3 regions of the Pseudoalteromonas sp. SWYJZ98 genome follow, and region 1 is predicted to be linked to each of the others. Evidence: predicted binding sites of a transcription regulator. Region 1 holds the regulator's gene; each other region holds the start of a gene.
What was found. The regulator sigma-54, encoded in region 1, starts transcription at its own class of promoters, with help from an activator protein. The targets are predictions, from matches to a motif close to GTTGGCACGNNNNTNGNNT.

Region 1 (5,773 bases):
GTCGTTATCGTCCACCACAGGGGCCGATATCCAATTATGGCGCTCAAATAATTGCGCTACTTCACTTTCATCCATTGAGATTGGGATAGACTCACAATCTTCATCCATTAAATCGCGCACAATTTTTTCTGGCGGATTAGTTAATAATGTACTCAGCGATAAAGCGCCTATAAAGCAGTTATGTTTATCAACAACATATAAATCATCTGTACCCTCTGGTAACTCACCACGCAGTCTAATATAACGAAGTACAACATCGAGTGTTACATCAGGGCGAATGGTCACCGTATCGGTGTTCATTAGCGCACCTGCTGAACGCTCTTGATATGACAGTGCTTGCGTGGCACGTTCACGGTCTTGAATGTCCATCGCGCTAACAACGTCTTTATAGACGGTATCTGGCAGGCTACGTAATACTTCACCTAAGTCATCGTGGCCCATGTCTTCAGTTGCGGCGGCAATGTGCTTAGGTTCCATTTGGGCAATAATGCCTAAACGAACATCTTCAGATAATTCTTCAAGAACATCACCCTGCACATCAGGATCGACCAATTGCCAAAGCAGTCGGCGAATTTTATGCGGTGATGATTCTAATAATAATGCGGTATCACAAGGAGCCGTTTTTGCGAGCATGCGCCTAACTTGAACAAATTGACCACTATTGAGTGACTTCGTCACCTGTTTTAGTTGCTGTAGTGGGTAATCTTGTTCAAAAGCTTCAGGCATTGGCGTCCTTTATAAATTGTTATATTACTTTATGGGGGGGAGGTGAGTTAACTGGCGTTACTAACCTATCTATTTTATATATCTGTTTTAATTGAAGCATTAGTAATGCGAATATTGTTTTTATAAAACAGGTTATTCTTGTTCATTAAAGCGTTGTGCTATTAATTCTCCAACAGCGTGTAAAGCTTGCTCAGAATCAGGGCCTTTACAAACAACTTTAACTTCTTTTCCTTGGCTACTTTCAAGTAACATTAGTGCAAGTACGCTATCGCCTGCTGCTTCTTTGTCATCTTGGAATAATGTGATTGTCGCATCAAATTGTACTGCTAATTGCGCAAGCACAGTAGCTGCTCTGGCGTGTAAGCCTAATTTGTTTTTTATTAAAAAGGTATCTTCACAATGCATAACTTACTCTACCTAAGCTGAACAGGTGATTATTCAGCTATATTATTTTTCTTGCTCGCGATGGCGAATTTTTACATTGGGATGTGTCATTGCGAAACTTTCACCGATAGTTTGCGCTAAATACACAGAGCGATGTTGCCCGCCTGTACACCCAATAGCAATGGTTAAATAACTGCGGTTATTTCGTTCTAAATGTGGTAACCACGTTTGTACAAATGTTTGAATTTGCCATGTGAATTTTTGCACTATGCTGTGATTAGCTAAATAGTCTTTAACCGGTTGATCTAACCCATTTAAAGGCTTTAACTCTGGTTCCCAGTGTGGATTTGGTAAAAAGCGTGCATCAAATACGTAGTCTGCTTCTTTTGGTATACCGTGTTTAAAACCAAATGATTCAAATGTGACAATCAGTTGCTTATCTTTTTTACCTAAAATCTTTTCACGAATAGATTCAGCGAGTTGATGAACACTTAAATCAGTCGTATCTATCATAAAGTCGGCGCGAGTGGTTAATACATCAAGTAATTCTTTTTCTTTTTTGATGGCTAAATCAAGGGGCAACGAGTCTATTGATAGTGGGTGTAATCTGCGTGTTTCAGAAAAGCGTTTGATCAATGTCTGATCGTCGCTATCTAAATAAAACAACGTAGGGTTTGCAAAGCCAGGCAAGTATTCAAGAATATCGTTAAATTCATCTTGTTCTTTAGGGATGTTGCGCACATCTATGCTAACAGCAATTTTATCGTAGCTATCAGACACACTGCGAACTAATGAAGGTAGTAGGTTTACTGGAATATTATCTACGCAATAATAACCTAAATCTTCTACAATGCGCAAAGCAACCGACTTTCCAGAACCAGAACGGCCGCTTATGATAATTAACTCCATTTAACACCCTTTATAAAACTATGATTGATCGACAATAACTTGGTAAAGCTCAGTATCAGATTTTGCACTGCGTAACTGTTTACAAAAATCTTTGTTGTTTAGTTTATCAGCAATGGTTGCTAGAGTCTTTAAGTGCTGCTGGTTATCGCCATCTGGTACGATGAGTGCGACAAAAATATCAACAGGGCGATTATCGATTGCATCAAAGTTTATTGGAGTTTCGCTAACGAGCACTAAAGCCAAAGGCTCTTCTGCACCGCTCATTCTTCCATGAGGAATAGCAATGCCACGCCCTATACCTGTACTACCTAATTTCTCTCTGCTCATTAAAGCGTTAAGAATATCTTGTTGCGGTAAATACGGAAGTTTGTCGTGAGCAAGTTCGCTAATGAACTCTAAAATTCTTTTTTTGCTATTAAAAAGGACCGCAGCTTTGCTGCAGTCCTGGCATATAAGTGAACTTAATTTCATCATATTAGTGTCGAGCAAGCTTCTCTTTGTGTTTGATTACTTGGCGATCGAGCTTGTCGATCAACGAGTCAATAGCGGCATACATATCTTGATGTTCTGTAGAGGCAAATAGCTCAGCACCGCTTACGTGTATTGTGGCTTCTGCTTTTTGATTTAATTTTTCTACATCGAGAATGACATGAACATTATTAATATGATCAGAGTGTCTTTCAAGCTTCGCAAATTTAGTATTAATATAGTCTCTTAGTGAATCGGTTAATTCTACGTGACGACCAGTTAAGTTTAGTTGCATAAGCATTACCCTCTTAGTTTAGCGTCTTAAATCAGACTTTTACGCTGATTTGACGGTGGAATAGCAAGAGATTCACGGTATTTTGCGATTGTACGTCTTGCTACTTTAATTCCTTGCTCAGCCAATATATCCGCTATTTTGCTATCACTCAATGGTTTTGCTGAGTTTTCTGCTGCGATTAATTTTCGGATAAGCGCACGTATTGCTGTAGATGAACATTCACCACCGTTTTCAGTACTTACATGGCTTGAGAAAAAATATTTAAGCTCAAATATACCACGGGGTGTATGCATGTACTTTTGAGTAGTCACACGCGAAATTGTCGATTCGTGCATTTCTACCATTTCAGCGACATCATTTAAAACCATTGGTTTCATGGCTTCAGGGCCATGTTCAAAAAATCCTTGTTGTTGCTTAACAATACAATTAGTAACTTTTAATAGCGTGTCGTTTCTACTTTCTAAGCTTTTAATAAACCATTTAGCTTCTTGTAAATGTGAGCGAATAAACTGGCTGTCGCCACTTGATTTTACAGTGCGAGACATTGCCGCGTATTGGCTATTAACACGAATTTTAGGCATGCTATCTGGGTTTAATTCGACAACCCAGCGACCTTTAATTTTTTTAACTGACACATCAGGAATAACATACTCAGATTCTTCCCTTACAATAGTATCTGCAGGTTTTGGGTTGAGAGTATGTATTAGTGTCATCACTTCTTTAAGCTCTTCTTCTTTAAGCTTAGTTTTTTTCATTAATGTACGATAGTCGCGAGCTGCTAATAGATCAATATGCTCGGTTAAAATCATTTTCGTTTCATTAATGTAAGGTGTTTCTTTATCAAATTGATTAAGCTGAATACACAAACACTCTTGTAAACTACGTGCAGCAATACCAACAGGATCAAACAGTTGAATGCGTTTTAATACCGCTTCAATTTCATCAAGTTCGACTTCGTTATCATCTTCGTTTTCTTGATTAAAGCTTTCTAAAATTTCTTCGCAACTGAGAGTTAAAATACCTGAATCATCGACGGCCTCTACAATCGCAATCGCGATGGCTTCATCGGTAGGGCTAAATGGCGTTAGTTGTAATTGCCACATTAAATACTCATGGAGCGTTTCAGTAGAGGCGCCTTGGTATATAGATTCGTCTTCAGGCATTGGACCTGATGAGGCTGCTGGGGCGGCACTCATGTACTCATCCCAACTAACATCCATAGCCATGTCGTCACTTAGCGTGTCTTTTGCAAGTGCTTCACCAGTATCTTGTTCGTATTCGCTCGGAGCATCATCAGCAGATGCGCTAACAGTTATGTCATCGGTATCAGCTTTTTGCTCGTTTTTACCAGCAGCGTCTTCAGAATAGTCTGCCTCTTCAACCTCTAATAGTGGATTACTGTCGAGAGCTTCTTGTATTTCTTGCTGGAGATCCAATGTACTGAGTTGCAACAAACGAATAGCTTGTTGCAACTGTGGAGTCATTGTAAGTTGCTGGCCCATGCGCAGCTGTAGTGATTGCCTCATGTATCTCTAACAATCCTTTTATGTTGTTATAATTAATACTAGCAGATGCTTAAAGACATGGCGTAAATGTTACAGCCTAAATTGCTCGCCTAAGTAAACATCGCGTACTGTTTTATCATTTAATACGTGTTCTGGAGTACCTGATGCAATCAGCTCCCCATGAGAAACAATGTAGGCTTTTTCACAAACATCAAGGGTCTCTCTTACGTTATGGTCGGTAATTAATACACCAATCCCACGATTTTTAAGATGTTCTATTATTTTCTTTATATCTAATACCGAAATAGGGTCAACACCGGCAAACGGTTCATCCAGTAATATAAATTTAGGATCTGCTGCCAGTGCTCGTGCTATTTCTACACGACGACGCTCTCCACCCGATAATGCCATACCTTGGCTATCACGAATGTGTTGTATGCTAAATTCATCTAATAAGTTATTGAGCGTGTCTTCTCTGGCTTGTTTATTTAGTTCTTTGCGCGTTTCTAAAATGGCCATTAAGTTTTGATAAACAGTCAGCTTTCTAAAAATCGATGACTCTTGTGGTAAGTAGCCTATGCCTAATCTAGCACGACTATGCATAGGTAAAAGAGTAATATCGTTATCATCAATAGATATTTTACCTTTGTCGCTAGGAACAAGCCCTACAATCATATAAAAAGTCGTTGTTTTACCAGCACCGTTAGGGCCAAGTAAGCCAACTATACTGCCAGCTTGTACTTCAAGGCCGACGTTTTTTACAACTTCACGACCTTTATAGCTTTTTGCCAATAGTTCTGCTTTTAATGTGCTCATGGTTGACCTTTATCGCCTTTTTTACTTTTTTTAGTTTCGATCGGTACTAAAATTGTGTGAACGCGGTCAGTTGAGTTTTCATCTTTTTCGGCACTGATGAGCTGCTGCTCTATGTCGTAGGTAATGCTTTTAGCATTTATTTTTTGTCCGGCTTGCGATACTTGTGCATTACCAACAAGCGTTAAAAAACGCTTAGATACATCATAACGTACTTCGTCAGCACTGGCGCTCATAGTCGTGCCGTCTGATTGCTTTTCTTCAAAGTGCGCAGGGCTACCTGTGGCAATTAATAATTGTTTATTATCACCAAGTTCATCACGTTTGTGTACTTCGAGGCGATCGGCTGTAATGCGGCGATTACCGTGAATAATCTCAACGTTTTTCTCAAAAATACCCACATTAGCTTTCAATTGACCTTCTTGCTTGTCGGCACTTATTGAAATTTGATTGGCAGCAGGTTGCGTGTTTTGCTCTGCAGCACTACTATTAAACGCTAGTATAAGTGTAGGAATTATAAGTGATTTTAATATTTTATTGGTCATAGTATATGGTTCGCGTATGGTTAATTAGTTTTATCACTTCGGCTTTTAAGTCGGCTTCTAGGCCTTTACCGGTGATTTTTAAATTGGGTCCAGTGATGATGACGGGTTGCTCCGAACGCATTGTTAAT
Region 2 (5,773 bases), on a different contig from region 1:
AACTGGAAGTAACGCAACGCTTATAAAAACGAGTCGGTGCAAGAGCATGTGATAAGGGCGAACTGATGAGTCATCTTTATAAACAGTGTTAACAAAAAACAACGTGAGCACCTGCAGCCACATTACTAATAAACTGCCACTTCCGGTCTCCCATAATTTATTGAGTCCGGTAAAAGGAAGTGTTGCTAAAAAACCGAGAGAAATAACTGATAAAACAGGCAATAAAAACTTAATTAAAGTTTGTAGTAAAAAAGCGATATTATCTTCAATGTTCAAAAGCTTTCTAAATATGACACTCGCTAAGGCAAATGCGAGCGTTAAGGTTGGGATCCAAAACCATTCATTTCTTAGTAGCTCAGAGAAAAATTCTATATCTAAAATATCAAATAAAGCCGCACCTAAATTTAGAATTCCCCAAAAAATAAGTACAAACAGCCAGCATTCTCCAAATATTATAAAATTACGCCAAGAGAGCTTAAATAAACGACTGTAACTAACATTTTCTGAGCTACCAAATTGTTGTATGTACATAAGGCCTTTAAAGCCAGCTATTAAACTAGTAAAAATAAAAACTGACATTAAAGTGTTATTACTTACGTACTCTTGAGGCTCTTGCTGAAAGCCAACATACGCCCCCAATAAAGATAACAACAAGGAAAAAGGAAGGATTAAAAGCAACGACGTTTTTATATTATTTTTATTAACGGTCATTAGCATTAATAAAGGAAAGCTCATAGAAAATGTAATAAGTGAGACTAACCATGTAGGGCTTGTTGCTGGCCACACATTATTTTCTATACTGCTATACAAAAGGGTAAGAGCAATAGCCTGTAATACGGCAAGTATAATTATAAAAGATTTTGGTAACTGACTATCCATATCTGTTCTCAACAATAGGTTTTAGTCAGTTTGCGTTATTCGTTCCTATTTTACAATTGCTTTACATTTTCAAATAAAATGCTTTGCACAGGGCTATATAATCAGCGGTGTAGGTATTATCTAAGTTTCTAATACACAGGGTTGATGATTCTAAATCGCTTTTTACGTAGCTAAATGCCATTAAACTGCGGCTAATATCTTTATTAGGCGTGGCTTTTACTTGGCAATGAGCATTTAAATAAAGCCCATTTTGAGTAGCAAGCTCTATAAATAATGCACCTTCAACGCTTGGGAGTATTAAGCTAAAGCGAGAGCGACTATGGCTTAAGCGTTTAAAGGCATTTATTAACTCTTCAAAACTTAAGCCGTCGGTATGGCGTGCGGTATTACGCGCAGCATTATCGCCTTTTAAACTGTGATTAAAATACGGTGGATTAGAGATAACAACATCAAACTTAACTTCGCTACTAAAGCTTTGAATAGTTTGGTGCTTAATACTTATTGTTGGCCACGGACTATTAGCTACATTTTGTAATGCTTGGGTATAGGCGCTTTCGTCAATTTCTACCGCAGTTATATCAAGCTCATTACTGCGCTGCTTACACATTAATGCTAGTAAGCCGGTGCCAGTGCCTATATCAAGTAATGACTTTGCACCGCTTAAATTAGCCCATGCGCCAAGCAAAATGCCATCGGTAGAAACTTTCATTGCACAGTGGTCGTGTTCAACTTTAAATTGTTTAAATACAAAACCAGACATTTTTTCACCTTTTCATTCACCAAGCGCAGCATAGCGCGTATAATCAGGGTAATTGTCCCTTATTTTAGACACTCTATGCAATTTTCTGAATTTGATCTTGATAACAAGCTACTCGATGCCATTAATAAAATGGGCTACGAGACGCCAACCAGCATTCAACAACAAGCTATTCCTGAAGCACTTCAGGGGCGCGATATTTTAGCATCTGCGCCTACTGGTACAGGTAAAACAGCGGCATTTTTAATTCCGGCTATTCAGTACTTACTGGATTTCCCACGTCGTGATCCTGGTTTTGCGCGCGTCCTCGTTATGACCCCGACTCGTGAGTTGGCTTATCAAATTCATGAACAATGTGAACTGCTAGCTAAACGCACACACCTAAAAATTGGTGTAGTAACAGGCGGTATTAACTACGGCACGCATAAAGAAATTTTCGAAAAAAATAATGATATTTTAATCGCCACACCAGGTCGATTAATGGAATACCTAGAAACCGAAAACTTTCATGCTGAACACGTAGAAATGCTTATTATTGATGAAGCAGATCGCATGTTAGACATGGGTTTCAAAAAAGAAATGAGCCGTATTTGTGACGAAGCTAAAAATCGTCGCCAATGTTTTTTATTCTCAGCAACACTCGAAGGTGACAGCGTAGAAAGGTTTGCTGAAAAAACATTAAACGACCCTGCTCTATTAGAAGCTGAATCGTCACGTAAAGAAAAAGCTAAAATTCACCAGTGGGTACATTTAGCCGATGACTATCATCATAAACTAGAGCTTTTAGTAAATACCTTAAATGGTCCAGATGTGACTAAAGCAATTGTGTTTGTTAAAACCCGTGAGCGTTTAGAAACACTGATTGGCGAGCTAACCAATAACGGCGTTAAAGCAGCTTGGTTACGCGGCGAAATGCCACAAGACAAACGTATGAAAGCCATGGAAAACTTCCACAGTGGCAAAACACGTATATTAATTGCGACCGATGTAGCCGCACGTGGTATTGACGTATCTGACATTAGCCACGTTATTAACTTTGATATGCCGCGCACTGCCGACGTATACGTACACCGTATTGGTCGTACTGGCCGTGCTGGTAAAAAAGGGATTGCAATATCATTAGTTGAAGCACACGACATTGGTATTTTGTATAAAGTAGAGCGCTACGTTGAACAAAAACTAAAACGCCGTGTAATTAAAGGTGTTGAGCCACAGCATAAAGAAGCTAAGCCGCCGGCTAAAAAGCGTAAAGATCCAGTAAAAATGAAAGCCAAGAAAAAGGCCAAGGTTAAAAAGAAAAAGTAACCTAACATATTTTTATTCTAAGCCGACTTTTGTCGGCTTTTTTAATGCAAGCCTTACAGGCTCTGGTGTTTGTACCTGTTACATATGTAACCCAAGCATGTAACTCATACTCATTTAAATGTAATTTTTGCCCACCTTAATTCCCACTTAATAAAATCACCTTATATTTCATAGCGTTAATATTGGCACCGAAATTGTAACTACAAAGATAACCTAGCCGATGGAATTTCCATTTTGTGGCTGCACTATTCACCGTAATGTAAGGATTAAGTTATGAACCGCTTCAAGTTAACTATCGCTTTAGTATCATTTTGTTGTTTATTTTTATTAGCTTGCGCTACAAAGGTAAGTGCAGCAACCAACATGGCCGTAGTAAGCAGTGTAGCCACTCAACCTAACCTACAACAAACTATCACCAACACCCTACGAACTAACCCTAACCTGGCGTTAAGTGATATTCGTGTGCAGGTAAAAAATGGTGAAGTAGATTTATACGGTGAAGCACAAACTGGTTTTCAGCGCGCACTAGCTCAAAAGTTTTTAGAAAATATAGATGGGGTTAAAATCATTCGTAACAAAATTAGCGTTATTTAATACGCACCACAAAACCTATTTGTATAACTAATTCATAAGCGCGGCTTGTTACTCCAACACAAGCTGCGCTTTTTTATATTCTGTTTAAGGCAAGCATTGCTGCTGTGAAAAAGATAAAATAAAGCCCAGGCAATCCAATTATCCCTCCCCCTAAAATCGATAGCTCACACTTATACTGAAGAAGAGTGATTTAGAATTGATGCTGGCGTGTTTGTCTTTGTTTTTTAGCCCTTAAGTTAACTCAATTAATATTGTAAAAACTTACACTGATTCTTTAGCCGACCTAACGGGCTTAAAAGGATGATTTAGTTATTGAAATAGATGAGGGCGTTATTTCAGAGTGTGCAGCAAAGGCAGTGAGAAAATCGTTGGGTAAACACTACTTTTACTTGTTAATACTCCCATGGCCAAACGCAACTAATTAGAATTGATATTCAATAAACACAAAACTAGGTATTTAAACTTTTAGCTAATAATCCGTTTATAAAAAAAGCGCATTTTTACTCTGTAAAAATGCGCTGTTGGTAAGTAACTATTTCCCAATGCTTTTGCCTAATGAGCTTTAACTAAATTACTCACTTTGGCTAGAGTCAGCACCGTCGCTACTGTCTTTATTTGATGATTGCTGGCTTATTTTATCGCTTATCATGGCATCGAGTTTTTCACCCCCTTTAATGCCAAAATCGAGCGTACGAATTGGGAAAGGAATACTAATATCAGCTTCGTCTAATGCTTGCTTAACGGCAACAACACCTTTGTGGCGTACCGTCATAAAGTCAGGCTCGCCTGGGTATTTAATCCAAAACCACACCAGTAAGTTAATGCTGCTGTCGCCAAAACCTTCAGCGTATACAGCGGTTTCGTCTTTACGTATTACAAAGTCAAATTCGTTAATTTTTTCGACTATAACGTCTTTTGCTTTTTCTATGTCATCGCCGTACGAAATACCTACAGGTACTTCTATACGTCTTATACCTAGCGTGGTGTAATTTTTTAGTACATTTCTAAATAAGACTTTGTTTGGTACAAGTATTAGTTGCCCGTAAAAGCTCTCTATTAGCGTGTTACGTAGGTTTATAGAATGTATCGAACCAAACACATCATCGGTTTCTATTACATCACCTGTTTTAAATGGCTTACGTACACCCATTGCTATACCAGCAATTAGATTTTCGGTCATGTCTTGAAACGCAAAACCAATGGCTAAACCCACAATACCCGCACCAGCAAGTAGCGAAGTAACGGTGCCTTTTAAGCCAACAAAATCGAGCGCTATAAATAAACCTATGCACAACACAATAACTTTAAATATTGACGCCATTAAATCGGCAATTTGCGTTGAGTCGAGTGAGCGGCGTAATACGTTTTTCATCAGCTTGCCAGCAAAGCGTGCCAATATTGAAAATACTATGGCAATTACAATTGCCACTATAAAATTAGGGATATGGCTGATGACAACATCAAACCACCCTCCGAGCTTTTCTTCTATTAGTTTTTCGGCTTCGCCAACTGACGGAATACTGATCATTTTGTTTGCACCTCTTTAATTAATAATCTCATTAATATTAGATGAGATTGCAAATATAACGCCAGTATCAAAAAAGCCATGCAATGCATGGCTTTTCAATTGTTTATTTAGGCTTATGACCTAATTTTGTTCGTCGCGCATAAATACCGGCTCAAGCTCTTTAACTGTTGCCTCAGGGCTAAAGTAATAACCCGCCACAGTAAACTCTTTAAGTTGGCTTAATTGCGTTACTTTATTTTCGATAATGTATCGCGCCATCATGCCGCGTGCTTTTTTAGCGTAAAAGCTAATTACCTTGTATTGACCGTTTTTACAGTCTTTAAAGTGTGGGGTAATAATTTGTGCATTAAGCGCTTTTTTATCTACCGCTTTAAAGTATTCGTTTGAAGCAAGGTTAACGAGGTATTGTGCGTCTTGTGCTTTTAATACTTCGTTTAGTTTGTTCGCTATTACGCTGCCCCAAAACTCGTATAAGTTTTTGCCACGCGAGTTTTCAAGCTTGGTGCCCATTTCAAGACGGTAAGCTTGCATTAAATCAAGTGGTTTTAATAAGCCGTATAAGCCAGAAAGGATACGCAAATGATTTTGTGCGTAATCAAGCTCGCTAGCTTTAAGCGTACTTGCATCTAAACCGCCGTATACATCGCCATTAAAGGCAAGCACTGCTTGTTTAGCATTACTTTGTGTAAACGGCTGCGCCCACTCGCTAA
Region 3 (5,773 bases), on a different contig from region 1:
TCTGAGGTAGATAAATACTTTTGCCTAGTATTTACTCGCTCTTGAGCATTTGCAACACCTTGTTGGTTGTCGAGTATTTTATTTATGTTGTTTTGGTACATTAAATTATTTGATAAACGCATAATTACCTCGCCGCATTTAATAAGGTGTCAAAAATTTCTTGAGCTGCTGCTAAAACTTGTGCTGATGCTGAATATGATTGTTGAAAACGCAGTAAATTTGCGGCCTCTTCATCAAGATTTACTCCAGATAACGACTCGTACCATGCCTCAGATTGCTGTGCTAGAGCGTCAAATGCAGCGCCACTTGTGATTGCTTGACCAGTTACAACACCTACATCGCTCACTAATCCTGAATAAGCTTGGTTGAACGTTTTATGGTTGTCGGCCGTTGCTGTTGTTTCTACATTTAAACGGACTAACTCACCATTTTGTAAATCTGCTAATTTTAAACCATTACGGTTATCGTCAAAGCCGCCTTCGTTAAACTCAAGTGTAAAGGTATCGCCTGTTGCTGGTGTACCTTCTATATCAAAATCGAATCCGTAGGTATCAAATGGAGCACCCGCTTGCGATAACATTCCTTTTGCAGGAGGCGTAATAGTAAAAGTATTCGTTCCGCTATTATCAGTAATTTGATATTCGTTAGCATTACCTGTTTTAACAAGCGTTATTTCACCGTTTGTTAAGCTTGGTGTTGAAGTAAATCCACCGGAGGTAACACTTGTTACCTCTCCCGCTGAAATAGTGGCGGTACCTATATTATTTAAATCGTTAGCAGTACGGATTGGCGATGCTAGTGCTAAATCTTCTGCGCGCCCTGTTGCAAGTGTAATACTTGAAGCAGCATCTGAATTAAGCTTTATTTGAAATTGATCCCCCTCAACACCAGCCCCTGATACATTTACTTGAAGACCAAATGATTCTCCGGTAGTAGTCGATGAATCAATAACACCTGTCGATATATCAGCAAGTGAAGGCTGACCTAACGGGTCGCCTTTGTTATCTATAGGCTGAATACTTACTTCATTAGCATTAGCTGTATAAGTAATAATAAAGTCACTGGCAGGAAGTTCACTGCCCTTACCTGGCTCTACCGTTGCAGTCATACCGGCAGTACCTGTGTTAGCTTGATACGCATAAGCACCAACGGTAGGAATATTAAAAATATTACCCCCTAGCTGACCTGTTGCATCCATACCCAATTTGTTTTGTTCGTTAAATGCATCAGCTATCGCTAAGCCCATTTGACCAATTTGGTTTTGCGCAGGGACTAGTATGTCATCTCTAAAAGCAAGTAAGCCGCCAATTTTGCCTTTTAGTTTACTTACATCAACTTCAAGCGGCACAGCTTTGCCACCATTAACGTCAAGCGTGAATTCTTTAAAATTAGGATCAGGATCCCCTGTCATCGAAAATAGGTTAAATGCGCCATTTTGCATAACAACTGCTTCGCCTGTGCCCATAAAAACGAGTTTTTCGCCATTTGGACCATCAAGCGTTTCTATGTCTATTAGCTCAGATAAGTCGCGTATTGCTTTATCGCGTTCGTTATAGGTAGAGCTGGCATCTGCGGCGTTATTAGTGCCATTAACTGCTGCAATATTTTGATTTAGCGTACTAATACTTTGAATGAGTGAGTTTGCTTCATCTGAAAATATTTCGAGCTGCTCGTTTACTATACTTTTTTGATCAAGCACGATGCCCGAAAGCCTATCCATTTGATCAATTAAGCTTTGCGCATCTGTCATTACTAATGAGCGGGCAACGGTAGATGACGGCTGATTTAGCGCTTCTTGCACATTATTAAATAAAGAGTTAATTCCAGTCGAAAGGTTGTTCGACTCTTCAGAAAAAATAGTATCAACTCGATTAGCCTCAGTAATAAACTGATCGAAAAACGATTTATTAGAGGTGTCACGATTTAGCTGTGACTGAGCAAACTCGTTTAGTAATCGGTATGTTTCGCCCCGCCCCACTTGGTTATCAACCATAGTGGTAAATTCAGTACGCTCACGTACGTAGCCTACGGTATTTACATTGGCGATATTTTTACTTGTCGTTTGCAGTAGCTCCGAGCTTGCTCTAACCCCAGAACTGGCAATGTTTAATAAATTAAACGACATGTTACTCTACTCCTTGGCGGATCACGTTTGCCGCAATGTCTTTTAGCTGACTACTATTGAGCACTTTTTTTATTTTGCTGGCATAATTTGGATCGGTTGCATAACCTGCTTTTTGTAATGAATCTAAAAAGTCATTTGGTTTTGCTGTATTTTGTAATGCTTCTTTGTAGCGCGGGTTTTGCGTTAAAAAATCAACGAAGTCGTTCACGCTATCTTTAATTGAATCGTAGGCTCTAAAGCTGGCTTGTTTTTTAACGGGTGTACCTTGCTCAAACTCAAGCGTTACTTTGCTTGCTTTATCGCCTTCCCAGCTTTTATCTGACTTAATATTAAATAAGTTATTTGAGCTACCACCGTCACTTCTATTAATAATGTGCTTACCCCAACCGGTTTCAAGTGCCGCTTGTGCAACCATTACCGCTGGGTTTAAACCAATTTTTTGCGCTGCAGTTTTAGCGTGTTCCCACACTGAACTTACAAACTCTTCTGCATTTTTAAATGTTGGGCTATCGATTTTAGACTCTGCAGTATCGACTTTAGGCTCAGCAATATCGGCTTTAGTGTTATTAACGATAAGATCGGGTTGCTTATTTTTTTGCTCATGAGGAAGAGCAGATCCCACTTGTGTATCGCTGAAAATATCGTTGGTTGTTCTAAGTACCGAACCTGGCATAAAGTTTTTAGACTCAGGCGATAACTGCTGAACAATTAAATCGGCAAGGCCTAACGAGCCATTTGAAGAAAGCTCTGTTGAAAGTTGCTGATCGTGCATTTCTTCAAAAAACTTTACGCCACTTGAATTAAATGGGCTGTCTTTGTCTTCAAATGCTTCGTTAGCTTTGCGCATTCCTTTGAGCAGCATTTGCGTAAAAATAGCTTCAAATTGTGCGGCCGCTTTTTTAAGCGCAGCTTTAGAAGCATCAGTTGATGCATCGCCACTGGTTAAGGCTTCTTTACGAAGTGAATCTAAGTTGCCTAAATCAAAAAAGTTTTGTTTATCGAGGTGATTAGTTTCCATCGGCTTTTTGACACAAAATGAATAATGCAGTTAAAAATGCAAAAATTGAGCCACTACCGATAAAACGAGGAAGATAAAAATAATAAACTTAAGTTGCTGTAAATAAAAAGCCCTATATCTTGTTTCAAAAATATAGAGCTTAAGTAATACGTTATTTATTGACTTGAGTTATTTATATAACAACTAACTGCCCGTTAATTGCGCCGGCTTCTTTTAGTGCTTCTAAAATAGCCATTAAGTCACCAGGCGCTGCGCCTACTTCGTTAATTGCGCGAACTAAATCGTCAAGGCTTACACCTGGATTAAATACAAAGGCGCGCGAGTCGTCTTGGTTTACATCAATAATACTTTGCTGCGTGACAACTGTATCACCGTTTGCTAGCGGATTTGGTTGTGACACGTTTTGTTGTTCTGCAATTGTTACCGTTAAGCCACCATGAGTTATAGCCGCAGGCTGAAGCTTAACGTTTTTGCCAATGACAATTGTACCGGTGCGCGAGTTAACTATAATTTTAGCGGCCATGTCAGCTGGCTTAAATTCTAAGTTTTCGAGTGTCGATAAATACGATACACGCTGGGATGCATCGCGTGGTGCTATAACACGAATAGAAACAGAATCTATTGCTTGTGCGCTATTTGGGCCAACTAGGTCATTAATTGTTTTTTCTAGGCGTTTTGCCGTTGTAAAGTCTGGGCGGTTTAAATTAAAAGTAATGTAATCACCTTGCATAAATGGGCTTTCTACAGTGCGTTCAACTGTTGCGCCATTTGGTATACGACCAACGGTAGGGGTGTTAATTACAACCTTACTGCCATCAAGGCCTTGTGCGCCTAAGCCACCGACAATTAAGCTACCTTGTGCAATAGCGTATACGTTACCGTCTACACCCTTTAAAAAAGTTTGTAGTAAAGTACCGCCACGTAAACTGCCTGCACTACCAATAGAAGAAACCGTAATATCTATTGTTTGCCCGGGCTTTCTAAATGCGGGTAACTCTGCATGCACAGCAACAGCGGCAACATTTTTAATTTTAGGACTTTGAGTTGAAGGCAGCGTAATACCAAAGCTGTTTAACATGCCTCTAAAACTTTGTTGTGTATATGAGTTTTGCTCGCCAGTGCTCGGTAAACCAACCACTAAGCCATAACCAACTAATTGGTTAGAGCGTACACCTTCAACCATAGACACATCTTTTATGCGCTCGGCACTGGCAGTAAACTGCCAACCTAATAACACAACTAAACATAAAGCTTTAAGGCTATTCATGTTGTTACCCTCTAAAATGGAAACAGCGAACTGCTAAAGAAACGTGTAAGCCAACCAGGACTTTGCGCTTCTTGCGTTTGCCCTTTACCTGAGTATTGAATACGTGCATTAGCAATACGGTTTGATTCTACTGTATTATCGGCGCTTACGTCTTGAGGGCGTACTAGCCCTTCTAAACGAATAAACTCTTCGCCGGTATTAAGCGTTAGCCATTTTTCGCCGCGTATAACTAAATTACCGTTAGGTAAAACACGCATTACATTTACCGAAATATCGCCTACTAAGCTGTTTGACTGGTTTGATTTTGAATCACCCGTAAACGACGAATCACTACCAATACCAAACTGAATGCTATCGCCACCTATATTTACAGGTAGACCGCCTAATCCAATAACGGGGTCTAAGCTTGCGTCAGTTTCTTTGTCTGTTTCTGTTTTAGCGGCCTTTGTTGCTTGAGTAGACTCTTGCAGTTTAACCGTAATTATATCGCCAGTACGTAGCGCTTTTTTATCAGAATATAAGTCGTTTGATGTATGAGTATTAAACAGTGAACCTGTGGCTACCAACGGCTCTAAAATAGGTTCGGGGTACATAGGTGCGTAGTAAGGGTCGTCCTGCACTACCTCACTATTTTGCGTAGACATACAGCCACTTAAAAATAATGTGCCCGCTGTAAATAAAATAATATTACGCATAATTCCCCCTATTCTATTAAAGCTGTTGATTGATATAACTCATCATTTCGTCAACGGCCGAAATTACTTTTGAGTTCATTTCGTAAATACGCTGAGTTTCTATTAGGTTTACGAGCTCTTCAGTCACATTTACGTTAGATGTTTCGAGTGAGCCTTGAATAATACTACCTAACCCTTCAACACCAGGATTACCTTGTACAGGCGCACCACTTACAGCAGTTTCGGTATAAAGATTTTGACCAATTGGCTCAAGACCCGATGGATTAATAAAGTCACTAATAGTCAGCTGACCAATTACAACGTTATCGGCTTGGCCTGCAACACGCACAGATACTTCGCCGTCTTGCGAAACCGTAATTGATTGCGCGTCATCTGGTACATTCATTTCTGGCTGAATCACATAACCTGCGCCCGATGTTACAATTCGTCCATCGCCATCAGTAGTAAACTGACCATTGCGCGAGTAAGCAATATTGCCATCTGGTTGCAGTACTTCAAAAAAACCTTCGCCAGAAATCATCCAATCTAGTGAGTTTTCGGTGGTCAACATGTTGCCTTGCGTGAACTCTTTTTGGTTAGCTACAACTTTAGCACCCGCACCTAACATTAAGCCCGACGGCATTTCGGTATCTTGCGATGAACGACCACCCGGTTGATTAATATTTTGA

Region 2: the regulator sigma-54 is predicted to act here: its motif matches at 3,123-3,141, upstream of I6F10_RS08465 (BON domain-containing protein).
Region 3: the regulator sigma-54 is predicted to act here: its motif matches at 3,180-3,198, upstream of flgJ (flagellar assembly peptidoglycan hydrolase FlgJ).

What each region holds. Positions count from the first base shown of each region.
Region 1 is NZ_JADYXA010000001.1:240,639-246,411, reverse strand. Features, by position in the region: gene mgtE (magnesium transporter) at 1-726, opposite strand, end outside; gene I6F10_RS01180 (HPr family phosphocarrier protein) at 859-1,131, opposite strand; gene rapZ (RNase adapter RapZ) at 1,174-2,019, opposite strand; gene ptsN (PTS IIA-like nitrogen regulatory protein PtsN) at 2,038-2,490, opposite strand; gene hpf (ribosome hibernation promoting factor) at 2,495-2,782, opposite strand; gene I6F10_RS01160 (RNA polymerase factor sigma-54) at 2,809-4,308, opposite strand; gene lptB (LPS export ABC transporter ATP-binding protein) at 4,378-5,103, opposite strand; gene lptA (lipopolysaccharide transport periplasmic protein LptA) at 5,100-5,645, opposite strand; gene lptC (LPS export ABC transporter periplasmic protein LptC) at 5,635-5,773, opposite strand, start outside.
Region 2 is NZ_JADYXA010000009.1:43,321-49,093, reverse strand. Features, by position in the region: gene I6F10_RS08480 (DUF4153 domain-containing protein) at 1-879, opposite strand, end outside; gene I6F10_RS08475 (tRNA1(Val) (adenine(37)-N6)-methyltransferase) at 941-1,639, opposite strand; gene srmB (ATP-dependent RNA helicase SrmB) at 1,715-2,941, shown strand; gene I6F10_RS08465 (BON domain-containing protein) at 3,215-3,535, shown strand; gene I6F10_RS08460 (mechanosensitive ion channel family protein) at 4,107-5,063, opposite strand; gene yaaA (peroxide stress protein YaaA) at 5,184-5,773, opposite strand, start outside.
Region 3 is NZ_JADYXA010000005.1:125,662-131,434, forward strand. Features, by position in the region: gene flgL (flagellar hook-associated protein FlgL) at 1-122, opposite strand, end outside; gene flgK (flagellar hook-associated protein FlgK) at 125-2,125, opposite strand; gene flgJ (flagellar assembly peptidoglycan hydrolase FlgJ) at 2,127-3,143, opposite strand; gene I6F10_RS05980 (flagellar basal body P-ring protein FlgI) at 3,316-4,410, opposite strand; gene flgH (flagellar basal body L-ring protein FlgH) at 4,422-5,105, opposite strand; gene flgG (flagellar basal-body rod protein FlgG) at 5,122-5,773, opposite strand, start outside.